DNA from 2 places in the Streptomyces sp. NPDC058375 genome. Region 2 is predicted to be linked to the other one. Evidence: riboswitches for the same ligand, from Rfam matches in the RefSeq annotation. Region 2 holds a riboswitch; the other holds the start of a gene.

Region 1 (7,979 bases), on a different contig from region 2:
ACTGCACGTCGGCCCACTTCACGTACCCCGAGCTGAACAAGTGCAACGGCACCTGGGCCGGCGGCAAGGTCGCGGCGGGCACGGCCAAGGCCAACGCACTGAGCAGCCAGTATCGGGGCATCCGGCTACTCCGGCCACAACGACCACGTGCACGTCAACCAGGGGCCGAGCCGCTTCTGGTCGGCCCCCAGCTGCGGCGTCTGACCCGTCCGCACCTCTCTCAGGCGACGTCGGGCACGGCCGTGGCCGCCGGGCCCCGGAAGGTCCGGCGGTAGGCGTTCGGCGTGGTGCCCAGTGACCGTACGAACTGGTGGCGCAGCGTCGCCGCCGTGCCGAAGCCCGTCTGGCCCGCGATCGTGTCGATCGTCCGGTCGGAGGTCTCCAGCAGATGCTGGGCCAGCAGCACCCGCTGCCGCAGCAGCCAGCGGTAGGGCGTGGTCCCGGTCTCCTGCTGGAACCGCCGGGCGAAGGTGCGCGGCGACATGTGCGCCTGCGCGGCCAGTTGCTCGACCGTCATCTCCTGGTCGAGGTGCTGCTCCATCCACGCCAGGGTGGAGCCGACCGTGTCGCAGGCGTTGCGGGGCAGCGGGCGGCTGATGTACTGCGCCTGCCCGCCGTCCCGGTGCGGCGGCACCACCATGCGCCGGGCCAGGGTGTTGGCCGCGTCCGGGCCGTACTCCTGCCGGATCAGGTGCAGACAGGCGTCGATCCCGGCGGCCGTGCCCGCCGAGCTGATCACCGCGCCCTCGTCCACGTACAGCACGTCCGGCTCGACGATCGCCTTCGGGAAGCGCCGGGACAGCTCCGCCGCGTGCCGCCAGTGGGTGGTGCAGCGGCGGCCGTCCAGCAGCCCGGCCGCGCCGAGGACGTACGCCCCCGAGCAGACGCTCAGCACCCGCGAGCCGCGCTCCACGGCCCGGCGCAGCGCGGCCAGGACCTCCTCCGGATACTCCCGCTGCATGAAGTGGCTGCCCGCCGGCACGGCGATGAGGTCGGCCTCCTCCAGCCGCTCCAGGCCGTGCGGCGTCGTGATGGTGAAGCCCGCGTGGGTGTTCAGGACGGGGCCCTCGGCGGAGACCACGGCGAAGTCGTGCACCGGCAGGCCCTCTTCGCTGCGGTCGAGTCCGAACACCTCGCACAGGACGCCGAGTTCGAAGGGGTGGACCTCGTCGAGGAGGAGAGCGGCGACATTGGTCAGCATGCGCCAAGTGTGGCAGCTATTTGACGTCCGATGGCAGTCCTGCCACTGATGAATTTCGCCCGGGCGGTCCAGAGTAGAGGCATGAACACATTCCTGAACTACCTGGTCGTAGCAGCACTTTTCGCCCTCGTCCTCGCGCCCGTGGCCCTCGGCGTCGTCCGTGAACGCCGCATCGACCGCCAGCTGCGGGAGGCGGAACGCGGGCGGCGGGCGGCGGCCGGACCCCCGGAAACGGAAAGCGCCGCGCGGCCTGTCACTGCCACGCGGCGCCCTCACCTGAGGGTGTGGGTCAGGGTCTGAGAAACCCCCTCAGATCTAGAAGTCGTCGTCGAACCCGACCGAGCCCTCGACCGCCACCTGGTAGGCGGACGGGCGGCGCTCGAAGAAGTTCGTCAGCTCCTGGACACCCTGCAGCTCCATGAAGGAGAACGGGTTCTCCGAGCCGTACACCGTCGGGAAGCCGAGGCGGGCGAGCCGCTGGTCGGCGACGCACTCCAGGTACTGGCGCATCGACTCGGTGTTCATGCCCGGCAGGCCCTCGCCGCACAGGTCGCGGCCGAACTGCAGCTCCGCCTCGACCGCTTCCTTCAGCATGTCGGTGACCTGCTGCTCCAGCGCGTCGTCGAAGAGCTCCGGCTCCTCCTTGCGGACGGTGTCCACGACCTCGAACGCGAAGTTCATGTGCATCGTCTCGTCACGGAACACCCAGTTGGTGCCCGTGGCGAGACCGTGCAGCAGACCGCGCGAGCGGAACCAGTACACGTACGCGAACGCGCCGTAGAAGAACAGCCCCTCGATGCACGCCGCGAAGCAGATCAGGTTCAGCAGGAAGCGACGGCGGTCCGCCTTCGTCTCCAGCCGCTCGATCTTCTCGACCGAGTCCATCCACTTGAAGCAGAACTGCGCCTTCTCGCGGATCGAGGGGATCTCCTCGACCGCGTCGAACGCCGCCGCCCGGTCGTCCGGGTCGGGCAGATAGGTGTCGAGCAGCGTCAGATAGAACTGGACGTGCACGGCCTCCTCGAAGAGCTGCCGCGACAGGTACAGCCGCGCCTCGGGGGAGTTGATGTGCTTGTACAGCGTCAGCACGAGGTTGTTCGAGACGATCGAGTCACCGGTCGCGAAGAACGCCACCAGCCGGCCGATCATGTGCTGCTCACCCGGCGACAGCTTCGCGAGGTCGGCGACGTCCGAGTGGAGGTCGACCTCCTCGACGGTCCAGGTGTTCTTGATCGCGTCCCGGTAGCGCTCGTAGAAGTCCGGGTAGCGCATGGGACGCAGGGTCAGCTCGAAGCCCGGGTCGAGCAGGTTCTTCTCTTCGTTTGAGCTCATTACTGGCAGGCCTCGCAGGACTCGGGGTTTTCCAGGGAGCAGGCGATGGCGTCCGCGTCGGGAGCCTGCGCCTGCTGTACGGGAATGGGGGCGGCGGCCGACGCCTGGCCGGACGCGGCACGGGCGATCCGGGTCGCCGGGCGCGAACGCAGGTAGTACGTCGTCTTCAGCCCCTGCTTCCAGGCGTACGCGTACATCGAGGAGAGCTTGCCGATCGTCGGCGTCTCCAGGAACAGGTTGAGCGACTGGCTCTGGTCGAGGAACGGCGTACGGGCCGCCGCCATGTCGATCAGACCGCGCTGCGGGATCTCCCACGCCGTGCGGTACAGCGCCCGCACGTCCTCGGGGATCCAGGCGAAGCCCTGCACCGAGCCGCTGGCCTCGCGCAGCGCCTCACGGGTGCGGGCGTCCCACACGCCGAGCTTCTTCAGCTCGTCCACCAGGTAGGCGTTGACCTGGAGGAACTCACCGCTGAGCGTCTCGCGCTTGAACAGGTTGGAGACCTGGGGCTCGATGCACTCGTACACGCCGGCGATCGAGGCGATCGTGGCGGTCGGCGCGATGGCGAGCAGAAGGGAGTTGCGCATACCGGTCTTCGCGACCCGGGCGCGCAGCGCGTCCCAGCGCTCCGGCCAGTTCAGCTCGGTGTCGTAGTGGTCGGGGTGCAGCACACCGCGCGCGGCACGCGTCTGTGACCATGCGGGCAGCGGGCCCGAGCGCTCGGCGAGGTCGCAGGACGCCTCGTACGCGGCGAGCATGATGCGCTCGGAGATCTTCGTCGAGAGCGCGCGGGCCTGCGGCGAGTCGAACGGCAGGCGCAGCTGGAAGAAGACGTCCTGGAGGCCCATGGCGCCCAGGCCCACCGGCCGCCAGCGGGAGTTGGAGTTCCCGGCCTGCTCGGTCGGGTAGAAGTTGATGTCGACGACCCGGTCGAGGAAGGTCACGGCCGTACGGACGGTGGAGTCCAGGCGGTCCCAGTCGATCGAGCCGTCCCTGACGAACGCGCCCAGGTTGACCGAGCCCAGGTTGCAGACGGCCGTCTCGCCGTCGTCGGTGACCTCCAGGATCTCCGTGCACAGGTTCGAGGAGTGCACGACCCGGCCCGGCTCGGCGGTCTGGTTCGCGGTCCGGTTGGAGGCGTCCTTGAACGTCATCCAGCCCTGGCCGGTCTGCGCGAGGGTTCGCATCATCCGGCCGTACAGCTCACGCGCCGGCATCGTCTTGCGGGCCAGCCCCTCGGCCTCGGCCGCGCGGTAGGCCGCGTCGAAGTCGTCGCCCCACAGGTCGACCAGCTCGGGCACGTCGGCCGGGGAGAACAGCGACCACTCGGTGTCCGCGTCGACCCGGCGCATGAACTCGTCCGGGATCCAGTGCGCCAGGTTCAGGTTGTGCGTACGCCGCTGGTCCTCGCCCGTGTTGTCGCGGAGCTCCAGGAACTCCTCGATGTCCGCGTGCCAGGTCTCCAGGTAGACCGCCGCGGCGCCCTTGCGCCGGCCGCCCTGGTTCACCGCCGCCACGGAGGCGTCCAGCGTCTTGAGGAACGGCACGATGCCGTTGGAGTGCCCGTTGGTGCCCCGGATCAGCGAACCCCGGGCGCGGATACGGGAGTAGGAGAGGCCGATACCGCCCGCGTGCTTCGAGAGCCGCGCCACCTGGTGGTAGCGGTCGTAGATCGAGTCCAGCTCGTCCTTCGGCGAGTCCAGCAGATAGCAGGAGGACATCTGCGGGTGCCGGGTGCCGGAGTTGAAGAGCGTGGGGGAGGAGGGGAGGTAGTCCAGCTTGCTCATCAGCCCGTAGAGCGCGGCGACCTCGTCCAGCGCCCGCACCGACTCGTCCTCGGCGAGGCCCGCGGCCACGCGCAGCATGAAGTGCTGCGGGGTCTCGATGACCTGGCGGGTGATCGGGTGGCGCAGCAGGTAACGGCTGTGCAGCGTACGGAGACCGAAGTAGCCGAAACGGTCGTCCGCGCCCTCGGCCAGCGTCCGCTCGACCAGCTCGTCCAGCGCCTTGGCGTGCAGCTCCACGAAGGCGGCGGTGCGGTCGGCGATCAGGCCCTCGCGGTGGCCCACGGCGACCGAGGCGGAGAAGGACGTCGCGCCCTGGCCCGCGGCCTCGTCGGCGATCGTACGGGTCAGCAGCCGGGCGGCGAGTTTGGAGTACGCCGGGTCCTCGGAGATGAGACCCGCTGCCGCCTCGGTGGCCAGCGAGCGCAACTCGGCCTCGTCAGAGCGGGCGTTGCGCCCGCGCAGCGCGGAGGCGGCGACCCGTCCGGGGTCGGTGTCGGGCAGATCGACGGTCAGGTCGGTCAGGGTCCGCAGCAGGGCGGTCCCGGGTCCGTCGTTCGTGCCTTCGCCGGACGTGGTGGAGGCAGCGGATTCGGTGGCTGAAACCGGATCGGCGGGCGCGATGGTCACTGGGCTTTCCCTCGCTCGGCAGGGGGCCGGCGGAAGGCGGGGAAGCCGGGCAGCGCGAAACCCGGGGCGGGGCAGCACTGCTGACGGCGTCCACCGGCCTATCCGCGAGGCCCGGACGTCTGGCGTCCGGTTCGGTCGAGCCGGACGCGCTGTCGACAGGTCTTCGGACTTGCAGGTGTGCAAAAGCACACTGATCACACCGTTGCGGGACAGTTCCGGATTCGCACCGGATTCCCCTGCGGCGACAGCGAGGTCGAGCATACATGTGGGGGCCGCCAGAAGCTGCGGCCCCCACATGTTGTGTCGCGTCGATTTAATACGCCCCTCAGGAAGCCGCCTCCAGCTCCAGCCGGAAGGTCATGAGGCGCAGTCCCGGCACGGGTTCCCAGTCCCGTTCGGGGGTCCGCAGAAAGCCGAGCCGACGGTAGATCCTATGGGCTGAGAGCATCGCCGGCTGCGTCGACAGCAGCAGCGCGCGGACACCGTCGGCGGACCGGGCCCGCTCGACGCACGCCCGCACGAGAGCCTCTCCCACGCCCCGTCCGCGCCCCGCCCGGGCCACGGCCAGCATCCGGAATTCGGCCTCGTCCGGACCGGCGATGTCGCGCCACGGAGTGCCGGGAGCGGCATACGTCACACCCCCGAGCACGGCCCCGTCCGGATCCAGCGCGACGAGCACCTCCGCTTCGGCCGCCCGCTGCTCGACGGCCCGCAGTCTGAGCAGATACGGGTCCTGCGGGCCGTCCAGCAGATCGTCGCCGAGATACGCCTCGGCGATGATCTCGCCGAGCACGGCGTACTCGCCGGGCTCCGCCACCCTGATCGTTAGATCCATCAGCCGCTCGCTCCCACCTCGTTGTTCGGCGCGCCGTCGCCCTCCGGCGGCAGGTCGCCGCGCTCGACCGGCTGCCGCCCGGAGGCCTCCTCGGCCGACGGCAGCACCTGGTCCAGCTCGTGGTCGTCGGCGCGGTGGGCGGCCCGCGCCGCCGACCGCAGCGTCGCCCGGTCCACCTTCTCGCGCTCCCCGCTCACCGTGATCACGAGGTCGTCCTGTTCCTGGGCGTACGCGTGGCCCGACTCCGTGGCCCGGTACCACTGCTCGCCGTCCCGCTCGCACGTCACCACGGGCTCCCGGTCGCTGCCCGCCGCGGGTCCGTCCGTACAGTCGGCGTCGGCGTGCGGGAGGCGTTCCACCGACAGCTGGATCTGCCCGCCCTCCGGCTCGGTGTAGACGCTGCCGAACCCGTCGTCGCCGAGCACCCCGACCGACTGGCGCGCCAGGGCGTAGCCCGCGGCCTCGGTCACCCACACATGTTCCGCGACGAGCTGCGCGGCGCTCGCCCGCGCCTCCAGCTCCGCCCGGTCGGGCGCCGGATCGGCCGGGGAACTCCGGCCCGCCGCCTGCGCGTCGGGCGCCGGCGTGGTGCCGCAGCCCGTCGCCGCCGCCAGCGTCAGTGCCAGGGTCACGGTCAGGAGGAGGGGCCGGAGCCGGGGCGACCGGGAGCGGGATGTCATGGGCACATCCTTATCTACGGTGAGGGCTCCGCGCACCGGGAATCGCACGGCGCCCGGGTCGCGCGAGGGGCACGAGAAGGGCCGCCGCACCCTGGAGAGGGGTTGCGACGGCCCCGATCGGCCGAGGGCTGCTCTCAGCAGCAGCGGAAGCCCTCGCGGGGGTTGGCCTCGCGGGCGTCCGTACGGCTGCGCTCGAAGGCGCGGCGGGTCATCACCGGTGCGTCCGGATCGTGAGACCGGGCGTGCGCCACGTACCGGTCGTACGTGGACTCGCCGGTCAGCTCACGGACGTACCAGCGGATCCGTCCCGCCACCCGCCGTACGTCCGCGACGGTCATGTCCGGCCTCCCGTCTCCACCGACTCCTTGCGGATGCCGCCCTCGGGGCCGACGCCCGCCGCGAGCAGTTCGGCCTTCTCCTCCTTGGTGGCGATGAGCGAGGCCGGGGCGACGAGCTTGGACTCCACGTACGGCGTCTCGTGGAGCTTGACGCTCTCCGGGTCGCGGATGGCGTTGAAGCAGACCCGGCCGGCGTCCACGAGGACCACGATGATGAGGAGCGCGAAGAGCGCGCTCAGCACTCCGTCGACCGTGGAGTTGGTGACGACGGTACGCATCTCCTCCATGTTCTTCGCGGGGGCCAGCACCTCGCCCGCGTCGATGCCCGCCTGGTACTTGTCGCGCTGGGCGAAGAAGCCGACCTTCACGTCGTCGGAGAAGATCTTCTGCCAGCTCGCGGTGAGCGTGACCGCCACGTCCCAGGCGAGCGGGACCGCGGTGACCCACGCCCACTTCAGGCGGCCGGACTTGACGAGCAGAGTGGTGCAGACGGCCAGCGCGACGGCGGCCAGCAGCTGGTTGGCGATGCCGAAGAGCGGGAAGAGCTGGTTGATGCCGCCGAGCGGGTCGTGCACGCCGACCCAGAGGAAGTAGCCCCAGCCGCCGACGACGACGGCGCTGGCGAACCAGACGCCCGGCTTCCAGCTGACCTCGCGGAACGGCTTGTAGGCGTTGCCCAGCATGTCCTGGAGCATGAAGCGGCCGACCCGGGTGCCGGCGTCCACGGTGGTCAGGATGAAGAGCGCCTCGAACATGATGGCGAAGTGGTACCAGAACGCCTTCATGCCCGCCCCGCCGATCACCGCGGAGAAGATCTCCGCCATGCCGAGCGCGAAGGTGGGCGCGCCACCGGTCCGGGAGAGCAGGCTCTGTTCCTCGACGTCCTTGGCGGCCTGGGCCAGGGCGTCCGGGGTGATGGTGAACCCGAAGTTGGCCACGGCCTCGGAGGCGGACTGGACGCTGTCGCCGATCACGCCGACGGGCGCGTTGATGGCGAAGTAGAGGCCCGGGTCGATGATGCAGGCCGCGATCATCGCCATGATCGCCACGAACGACTCGACCAGCATGGCGCCGTAGCCGATCATCCGGATCTGCGTCTCCTTCTGGACCATCTTCGGCGTGGTGCCGGAGGAGACCAGGGAGTGGAAGCCGGAGAGCGCGCCGCAGGCGATGGTGATG
Region 2 (7,979 bases):
TCGCGGGCGACCTGCATGTGGGAGCGGGCGGCCTCCAGGCTGATGACGTCGGCGTCGAGGTCGTCGATGGCCTGGACGATGTCACCGAACTCCGCGTAGCACATGTGGGTGTGGATCTGGGTGTCCGGCCGCACCCCGGCGGTGGCGAGGCGGAAGGACTCCGTCGCCCATTCCAGGTACGCGGCGTGCTCGGCGGCCCGCGGCGGCAGCGTCTCGCGCAGCGCGGGCTCGTCCACCTGGATCACCGAAGTGCCGTTCGCCTCCAGGTCGTTCACCTCGTCGCGCAGGGCGAGAGCGACCTGGCGGGCGGTGTCGCCGAGCGGCTGGTCGTCACGGACGAAGGACCAGGCGAGCATGGTGACCGGCCCGGTGAGCATGCCCTTGACGGGGCGTTCGGTCAGCGCCTGGGCGTACGCGGTCCAGCGCACCGTCATCGGCTCGGGGCGCGAGATGTCCCCGGCGAGGACGGGCGGGCGGACGTAGCGGGTGCCGTACGACTGCACCCAGCCGTGCTGGGTGGCGAGGTAGCCGGTGAGCTGTTCGGCGAAATACTGCACCATGTCGTTGCGTTCGGGCTCGCCGTGCACCAGGACGTCGATCCCGGCCTTCTCCTGAAAGGAGAGGACCTCGCGGATCTCGTCCTTGATGCGCTCCTCGTACCCGGCCTCGTCGATCCGCCCCGCCCGCAGATCGGCGCGCGCGGTGCGCAGTTCGGTGGTCTGCGGGAACGAGCCGATGGTGGTGGTCGGCAGCAGCGGCAACCCGAGGTGCGCCCGCTGGGCGAGCGTCCGCTCGGCGTACGGCTGGGAGCGGCGGCCGTCCGCGTCGGTGATGGCCGCCGTACGGGCGCGTACGGCCGGGTCACGGGCGATGACGGCGTCGGTGCGGGAGGCCAGGTCGGCGCGGTTGGCGGCGAGTTCGGCCGTGATGGTGTCCGTGCCGGCGGACAGACCGCGGGCCAGGACGACGATCTCCTCGGTCTTCTGCTTGGCGAAGGCGAGCCAGCGGGCGATCTGCGGGTCGATGTCGCGCTCGGCGTCCGCGTCCAGCGGGACGTGCAGCAGGGAGCAGGAGGCGGAGACGTCGACCCGGTCGGCGAGGCCGAGGAGGGTGCCGAGGGTGGTGAGCGACTTCTCGTAGTCGTTGATCCAGATGTTGCGGCCGTTGACGACACCGGCGACCAGCCGCTTGCCGGGCAGTCCCCCGGCCGCCGCGAGGTCGTCGAGGTTGCCCGCGCCGGACTCGGTGAAGTCGAGCGCCAAGCCGTCGACGGGGGCCTTGGCCAGGACTCCCAGCGCTTCGCCGAGCCGCCCGAAGTAGGAGGCGACCAGTAGCTTCGGCCGGTCGGCGAGTCCACCGAGCTCGCGGTAGGCGCGGGCGGCGGCGTTCAGCTCGGCCGGGGTGCGGTCCTGGACGAGGGCGGGCTCGTCCAGCTGGACCCATGCGGCGCCGGCCGCACGCAGGTCGGCGAGGACCTCCGCGTACACCGGAAGCAGCCGGTCCAGCAGGGTCAGCGGCTCGAAGTCCGGTGCCACGCCGGGGGCCGCCTTGGCGAGCAGGAGGTAGGTGACGGGGCCGACCAGCACCGGGCGCGGGGTGTGGCCGAGCGCGAGGGCTTCGCCGAACTCGGCGACCTGCTTGGCCGAGTCGGCGGTGAACACCGTGTCCGGCCCCAACTCGGGCACCAGATAGTGGTAGTTGGTGTCGAACCACTTCGTCATCTCCAGCGGAGCGACGTCCTGCGTGCCCCGGGCCATGGCGAAGTAACCGTCGAGGGCGTCGGTGCGGACCGCGTCACGGTGCCGCTCGGGGACAGCGCCGACCATGACGCTGGTGTCCAGGACATGGTCGTAGTACGAGAAATCACCGGTCGGCACTTCGTGGACTCCGGCCTCGGCAAGCTGCTGCCAGGTACCCCGGCGCAGGTCGGCGGCGGTCTGCCGGAGGGCGTCCGCGGTGACGCGGCCCTTCCAGTAGCCCTCGATGGCCTTCTTCAGTTCACGGTTCTGTCCCTGGCGGGGGTAGCCGTACACGGTGGCCCGTGCTGCCGCGGCTTCGGGCTTCGCTGTCACGTGACTCTCCTTCGCGAGCGTGTCTGCGGTGCAGATCCCGGGACGGGACGCGGACGCGAAGGAACGACGCGCCGGGCGGACACCGGGACACGGAGAACCGTGTCCGTCCACCTGACGGTTGCGCCGACCCGCCCACGAGGTCACCGGGAACTCCGCACGCGAACGGTCGCGTGCGGGCAACGGGCAGGTCTTCGGACTCGCGGGCACGTCTGCCGGGGCAGACACCTACTGGCCGTCGCTTCCCAGACCCGGCCGGGCCCAGTGCGTATGACGGCGGTCGTTCCCACTCACCGCTGCGGGGCAGTCCCGGATTCCCACCGGGTTCCCTCTTACGACACCCTGTCCGGCTGACAGGGCGAACCAGCTGCACCGGCCACCCTAAGGGGACGACCGCCGGGCGCACACCGTTGTTCAGACTTCGGACGGTGATGTGGGACACGGGATCGGTTCCGCCGCCTTCCGGTCGGCGCTTTCCGGTGGCCCGCCACGCCGTTGCGCGCCCGGCAGCATCGCCGCCGGGACCAGCGCGAGCGCGGCCGTCGCCGCGAGCACCAGGAGCGCCGTCCGCAGGGCCACCGGCGGTCCGAGCCGGTCCGGCGGGTAGACCTGGCGCAGCAGGGCCAGTGTCGCCGGCTGCAACAGGGCCCCGAACACTCCCTGTACGGCGCGCAGCGCGATGACCCAGCCGATCGAGGGCGCCGCGGCGATGCCCGCGGACGCGGCCCCGAAACCGAGGGATCCGATCAGGAGGAGGCGGCTGTGGCCGTAGCGGTCCCCGAGGCGTCCGGCGAGGACGAGGAGACTCGCCCCCGCCAGGAGGTATGCCGTACTCGTCCACTGGACCTGGGCGAGGGTCGCGGAGAGGTCGCGCTGGAGGCTGGGCTGAGCCACCATGAGGACGGAACCGTCGAGCGCGACGATCATCGCCCCGGCGACACTGCGCGCGAGGGCGAGCCGAGGCCGTACCGGGGCTGCCGCGGGGGCGGTCACGGGTTCGCCGGTCCGAGGTGGGCGTCGACGGTCCGGGCGATGAGCGGAGCGAGGCTCTCGTGGCGTGCGCGTCGCCCGGTGCGGGGACGCCGAGGGTGAGGGAGAGGCTCCCCCAGCTCCACAGTTGGGCGATGCCGTGGACGTTCGCCCAGAAGACGGCGGCCACGGCGGCGGGGGCGTCCTCGGGGCGCGGAGCCACGGCATCCGGGGCGCTCCCGGGCCCGGGCCCGGGCGGCCTTGCCCGGACGGCGTCCTGCCGGTGGCGGGCGATCAGCGCGACGACCGACGCGACATCGGGAGGGTCTTGTCCCGCAGTCTGGGCAGTTCGTCTGCCCCGTCTGCATCGCCCCGCTCTCCAGCAGGTCATGACGGGACATCAGCTCGAACATCGGGCGGTGCTCGACGGCGAATCCGACATAGGCCTCGGCGAGGCGGCACACCTGTGTACGCGGATCCCCGGCCGGGTCGACGGCCGCGTCGAGCCGGTCCTTCAACGCGTCGAACCCGCGCCCCCCGACGGCGGAGAGCAGCGAGCGGTGGGTCGGGAAGTAGCGGCGCGGGGCGCCGTGCGAGACCCCGGCGCGCCGGGCGATCTCCCGCAGCCCCAACGCCCGATCCCCTCGGTCGCCAGCATGTCGGCGCCGACGTCCACCAGTCGCTCCCGCAGAGGGGCTTCGTCTCCCATGAGGAACTTCCAGCACCATCGAGTAGACACTGACTACTCGATGGCGGGCGACGCACGTTCCCCGACCGTTCGACTGTTCGCCACCCCTTTCCTGACCCTCGGTCAGGTCGCTCGTCTCGACTGTGCGGAGGCAGTGACCCAGATGTAACCGAATGGCGTAGAGAACGCGGAACCACGGAGCGTCACAAGCCGTTCTTCTTCCCACTACACGGCCGCCGACCCGCGGCGAGGCCGACCGAGGAAAGGAACATCGCCCTATGAAGAAGACAGTCGGGTGGGCCCAGGACGGCGACGACTGGACGATCACCGTGAACGGCACGCTGTATCGCGCGATCGAACGGCCCACGGACGGCCGGGTGCACAACTACCTGGTGCGGGGCGACGACCTGACCGCCGAATGCCCGAGCCTGGGGCACGGACTCGGCGTGATCCGGGCGCACGAGACCCGGCGCTGACACCCCACCGGTCCGACGACGAGGTGCGGAGGCCCCCGCCGCCCGCGCCTCGACTCGGCCCCTAGAGGTTGTCGTCCGGCGCCCGGCGCAGCAGGTAGGTGTCCATGATCCAGCCGTGCCGTTCGCGGGCCTCGGCGCGGAGGCGGCTGATCTCACCGGCCACCTCGTCGAGCGGGCCGGAGACCAGGATCTCGTCGGGGGTGCCGATGTACGCGCCCCAGTGGATCCACAGGCCCCTGCCCGTCAGATGGGTGAAGCTCTCGTGGCCGTCGAGCATCACGACGATGTCGCCGTCGTCCTCGGGGAAACCCTGCGCCAGCCGCCTGCCCGGGGTGATGTGGACGGGGCGGCCCACCTGGTTCAGGGTGACGCGGTGCCGGGCGGCGAGGGCGGAGACGCTGCTGATGCCGGGGATCACCTCATGGCCGAATTCCACCGTGCCGCGCGCCCGGATGTCGTCGAGGATCGCGAGCGTGCTGTCGTACAGGGCCGGGTCGCCCCAGACCAGGAAGGCTCCGTACTGCCCCGGTGCGAGCTCCTCGATGATCAGGCGCTCGCAGATGTCGGCGCGCCGCTGCCGCCAGTCGTGCACGGCCGAGGTGTAGCGCCCGGCGTCCTGCTGGGTGCGGTCGCGCCACGGGTCGTCGGCCTCCACCACGCGGTACGGGCCGGTGAGGTGTTCGTCGAGGATGTCGCGCCGCAGCCGGGTCAGGGACTCCTTCTCCTTGCCCTTGCCGAGCACGAAGAAGACGTCGGCCCGGCGCATGGCCTTCACCGCGGCCAGGGTCAGGTGGTCGGGATCGCCGGCGCCCATGCCGATGACGAGGATGTGCCGGGGTGCGTCGCTCATTCCAGCCATGTCTGCCATGTCGGCCGATCATGCCAGGGGCGGGGCGGGGTGGACTTACTAGGGCGCCCAACGATGTATCAGTCCCCACGCGCACCGACGCATGAGCGGGGGATGATCGACGCCCCCGCGCGCGTTATAGCCGGATGTGTCCGGCTCATCACCGAGCCGGGCAGAGAGATTCCGAGCTGGAGGCGGTGCTGTGCACGGTGAGTACAAGGTTCCCGGCGGCAAGCTGGTCGTGGTGGACCTGGAGGTGGCGGGCGGGGCGCTGCGGAACGTCCGGGTCGCCGGGGACTTCTTCCTCGAACCCGACGAGGCGATCCTCGCGATCGACGCGGCGCTGGAAGGCGCTCCGGCCAACACCGACTCCGCCGGGCTCGCGGCCCGGATCGAGGCGGCGCTGCCCGACTCCACGGTGATACTCGGGCTGAGCGCGGAGGGCGTCGCCATCGCCGTACGCCGGGCGCTCGCGCAGGCCACCGAGTGGAGCGACTACGACTGGCAGCTGATCCACGAGGCCCCGCAGTCGCCCGCGCTGCACATGGCGCTGGACGAGGTCATCACCGCCGAGGTGGCGGCGGGGGTGCGGCCGCCGACGCTGCGGGTCTGGGAGTGGGACTCCCCCGCTGTGATCATCGGCAGCTTCCAGTCGCTGCGCAACGAGGTGGATCCGGCGGGTGTGGAGCGGCACGGCGTGGACGTCGTGCGCCGGATCTCCGGCGGCGGCGCGATGTTCGCCGAGCCCAGCTCCACCATCACGTACTCGCTCGCCGTCCCGCAGGCACTGGTGTCGGGGCTGTCCTTCGCCGACAGTTACGCCTACCTGGACGACTGGGTCCTCGAAGCACTCGCGGACATGGGCATCAAGGCCTGGTACCAGCCGCTCAACGACATCGCCACCGAGGTCGGCAAGATCGCGGGGGCCGCGCAGAAGCGGGTGGTCGGGCCGGACGGCGGGCCGGGGGCCGTGCTGCACCACGTGACGATGGCGTACGACATCGACGCCGACAAGATGCTGGAGGTGCTGCGCATCGGCAAGGAGAAGATGTCGGACAAGGGCACCCGGTCGGCGAAGAAGCGGGTGGACCCGCTGCGGCGGCAGACCGGCCTGCCGCGCCAGGTGGTGATCGAGCGCATGATCGAGTCGTTCCGCAAGCGGCACGGCCTGGCCCGGGGCAGCGTGACGGCCGCCGAGCTGGCGCGCGCCGAGGAGCTCGTACGGACCAAGTTCGCCACGCCGGAGTGGACGGCCCGGGTGCCGTAGGAACCCCTCGGCGGGCGGGCGCCGCCGCATACTGGGTCGTATGGACAAGACAGCGTCCGGCTCCGGAGTGCGGGAACGGCTCGGCAGGAGCCTGTTCGCCCGGGTGGCGGGGCCTTCCGGGCCGGAGAACCGGGCCCGGATCCACAACACCCCAGGCCCCCGCTGGTTCGGCCCGGACCGGCCGGTGCGCCGGGTGCACGGGGACGCGTCCATGTTCATCGGCGGGCTGCGCGCCCTGCTCCTCCAGTCGCTGCACCCGCTCGCCATGGCCGCCGTCGCCGGCCACTCGGGGTTCAAGGGCGATCCGTGGGGGCGGCTCCAGCGGACCAGCACGTTTCTGGCGGTGACCACGTTCGGCACGGCCGAGCACGCCCAGGAAGCCGTCGACCGCGTACGGTCCGTGCACGAGGGAGTGCGGGGGATCGCGCCCTCCGGGGAGCCGTACCACGCGGCGGATCCACATCTGCTGTGCTGGGTGCACGTCGCCGAGGTGGACAGCTTCCTGCGGGCCCATCAGCGGTACGGGGCACGGCCGTTGGACGGTGCCGGGTGCGACGGCTACATCCACGACATGGCGACGGTGGCGCACGCCCTCGGCGTCCCCGACCCGCCGCACGACCGGACGGAACTGGCAAAACGCATCGCCGCCTACCGCCCGGAGCTGCGCGCCACCCGGGAGGCCCTGGACGCGGCCCGCTTCATCCTTCTGCACCCGCCGCTGCCCTGGCCGGTCCGTCCCCCGTACGCCGTACTCGCCGCAAACGCCGTGGCCGCGCTCCCGCCGTGGGCCCGGGAGCCGTTGCGGCTGCCCCGGGTGCCGGGGGTCGAGGAGGTCTGCGTGCGGCCCGCCGGGAAGGCGCTGACCAGGACCATCCGATGGGCGATGACCCCGCCTGCGGGAGGCTGAGGACCGCCCGGGTGCCGATGGCCGCCACGGGCAGGACGATGGAGGGGACCGTACGCGGGGGGCCCACGACGGGAGACCCCGGTGGCACGCAGCGAATCGACGGACGTCCTGGTGGTGGGCGCGGGCCCGGTCGGCCTGACGCTGGCCGTCGAGTTGCGGCGGGCGGGGGTGGCCTGCCGGATCGTGGACCGGCTGCCCGCCCGGCTGCCGTACGCCAAGGCGGTGGGCATCCAGCCGCGCACCCTGGAGCTCTTCGAGCGGATGGGCCTCGTGCGGGAGGTGCTGGACGCGGCGGTCCCGATGCGCGGGCAGCTGAGTTACGTGAACGGGGCCGAGCAGGGCCGGATCGAGCTGGCCCTGCCGCCCGAGGTGCCGTACGGCTTCGCCGCGCTGCCGCAGTGCGACACCGAACGCCTTCTGGAGGAGTTCCTCGGGCGCCGGGGCACCGGGATCGAGCGTTCGACCGCGCTGGTGGCGTTCGCCCAGGATCCCGCCGGAGTGACCAGCCGACTCACGACCGCGGCCGGCGTCGAGGAGGAGGTCCGGTCCCGGTTCCTGGTCGGGTGCGACGGGGCGCACTCCGTGGTGCGCAAGGGGCTCGGGCTCACCTTCGAGGGCGGTGCGTTCCCGGAGGAGTACATGCTCGCCGATGTGGAGGTGGGGTGGGATCTGCCGCCCGGGTACGGGGTGCGCTCGATGCACCGCGGCGAGGACGGGGCGGTCGACGATCTGCTGGTCTGCATCCCGCTGCCGGGG

Evidence for each region. A riboswitch is a leader RNA that binds a small molecule or an ion and turns the genes downstream of it on or off. The one in region 2 is predicted to bind cobalamin.
Region 1: it holds a riboswitch for cobalamin, as region 2 does, so the genes downstream of both, ACFWM7_RS30100 (ribonucleoside-diphosphate reductase subunit alpha) here and metE (5-methyltetrahydropteroyltriglutamate--homocysteine S-methyltransferase) in region 2, are expected to answer to the same signal.

Annotation. Positions count from the first base shown of each region.
Region 1 covers NZ_JBHXJG010000271.1:1,366-9,344, reverse strand. Annotated here, with positions in the region: partial or broken gene ACFWM7_RS30120 (peptidoglycan-binding protein) at 1-204, shown strand, start outside; gene ACFWM7_RS30115 (GlxA family transcriptional regulator) at 221-1,201, opposite strand; gene ACFWM7_RS30110 (hypothetical protein) at 1,283-1,501, shown strand; gene ACFWM7_RS30105 (ribonucleotide-diphosphate reductase subunit beta) at 1,517-2,533, opposite strand; gene ACFWM7_RS30100 (ribonucleoside-diphosphate reductase subunit alpha) at 2,533-4,947, opposite strand; cobalamin riboswitch at 5,084-5,220, opposite strand; gene ACFWM7_RS30095 (GNAT family N-acetyltransferase) at 5,273-5,782, opposite strand; gene ACFWM7_RS30090 (hypothetical protein) at 5,782-6,462, opposite strand; gene ACFWM7_RS30085 (YbdD/YjiX family protein) at 6,597-6,800, opposite strand; gene ACFWM7_RS30080 (carbon starvation CstA family protein) at 6,797-7,979, opposite strand, start outside.
Region 2 covers NZ_JBHXJG010000005.1:281-8,259, forward strand. Annotated here, with positions in the region: gene metE (5-methyltetrahydropteroyltriglutamate--homocysteine S-methyltransferase) at 1-2,072, opposite strand, end outside; cobalamin riboswitch at 2,258-2,404, opposite strand; partial or broken gene ACFWM7_RS01985 (MFS transporter) at 2,595-2,996, opposite strand; gene ACFWM7_RS01990 (TetR/AcrR family transcriptional regulator) at 3,059-3,766, opposite strand; gene ACFWM7_RS01995 (hypothetical protein) at 4,005-4,202, shown strand; gene cobF (precorrin-6A synthase (deacetylating)) at 4,264-5,052, opposite strand; gene ACFWM7_RS02005 (biotin/lipoate A/B protein ligase family protein) at 5,252-6,316, shown strand; gene ACFWM7_RS02010 (oxygenase MpaB family protein) at 6,357-7,223, shown strand; gene ACFWM7_RS02015 (FAD-dependent monooxygenase) at 7,305-7,979, shown strand, end outside.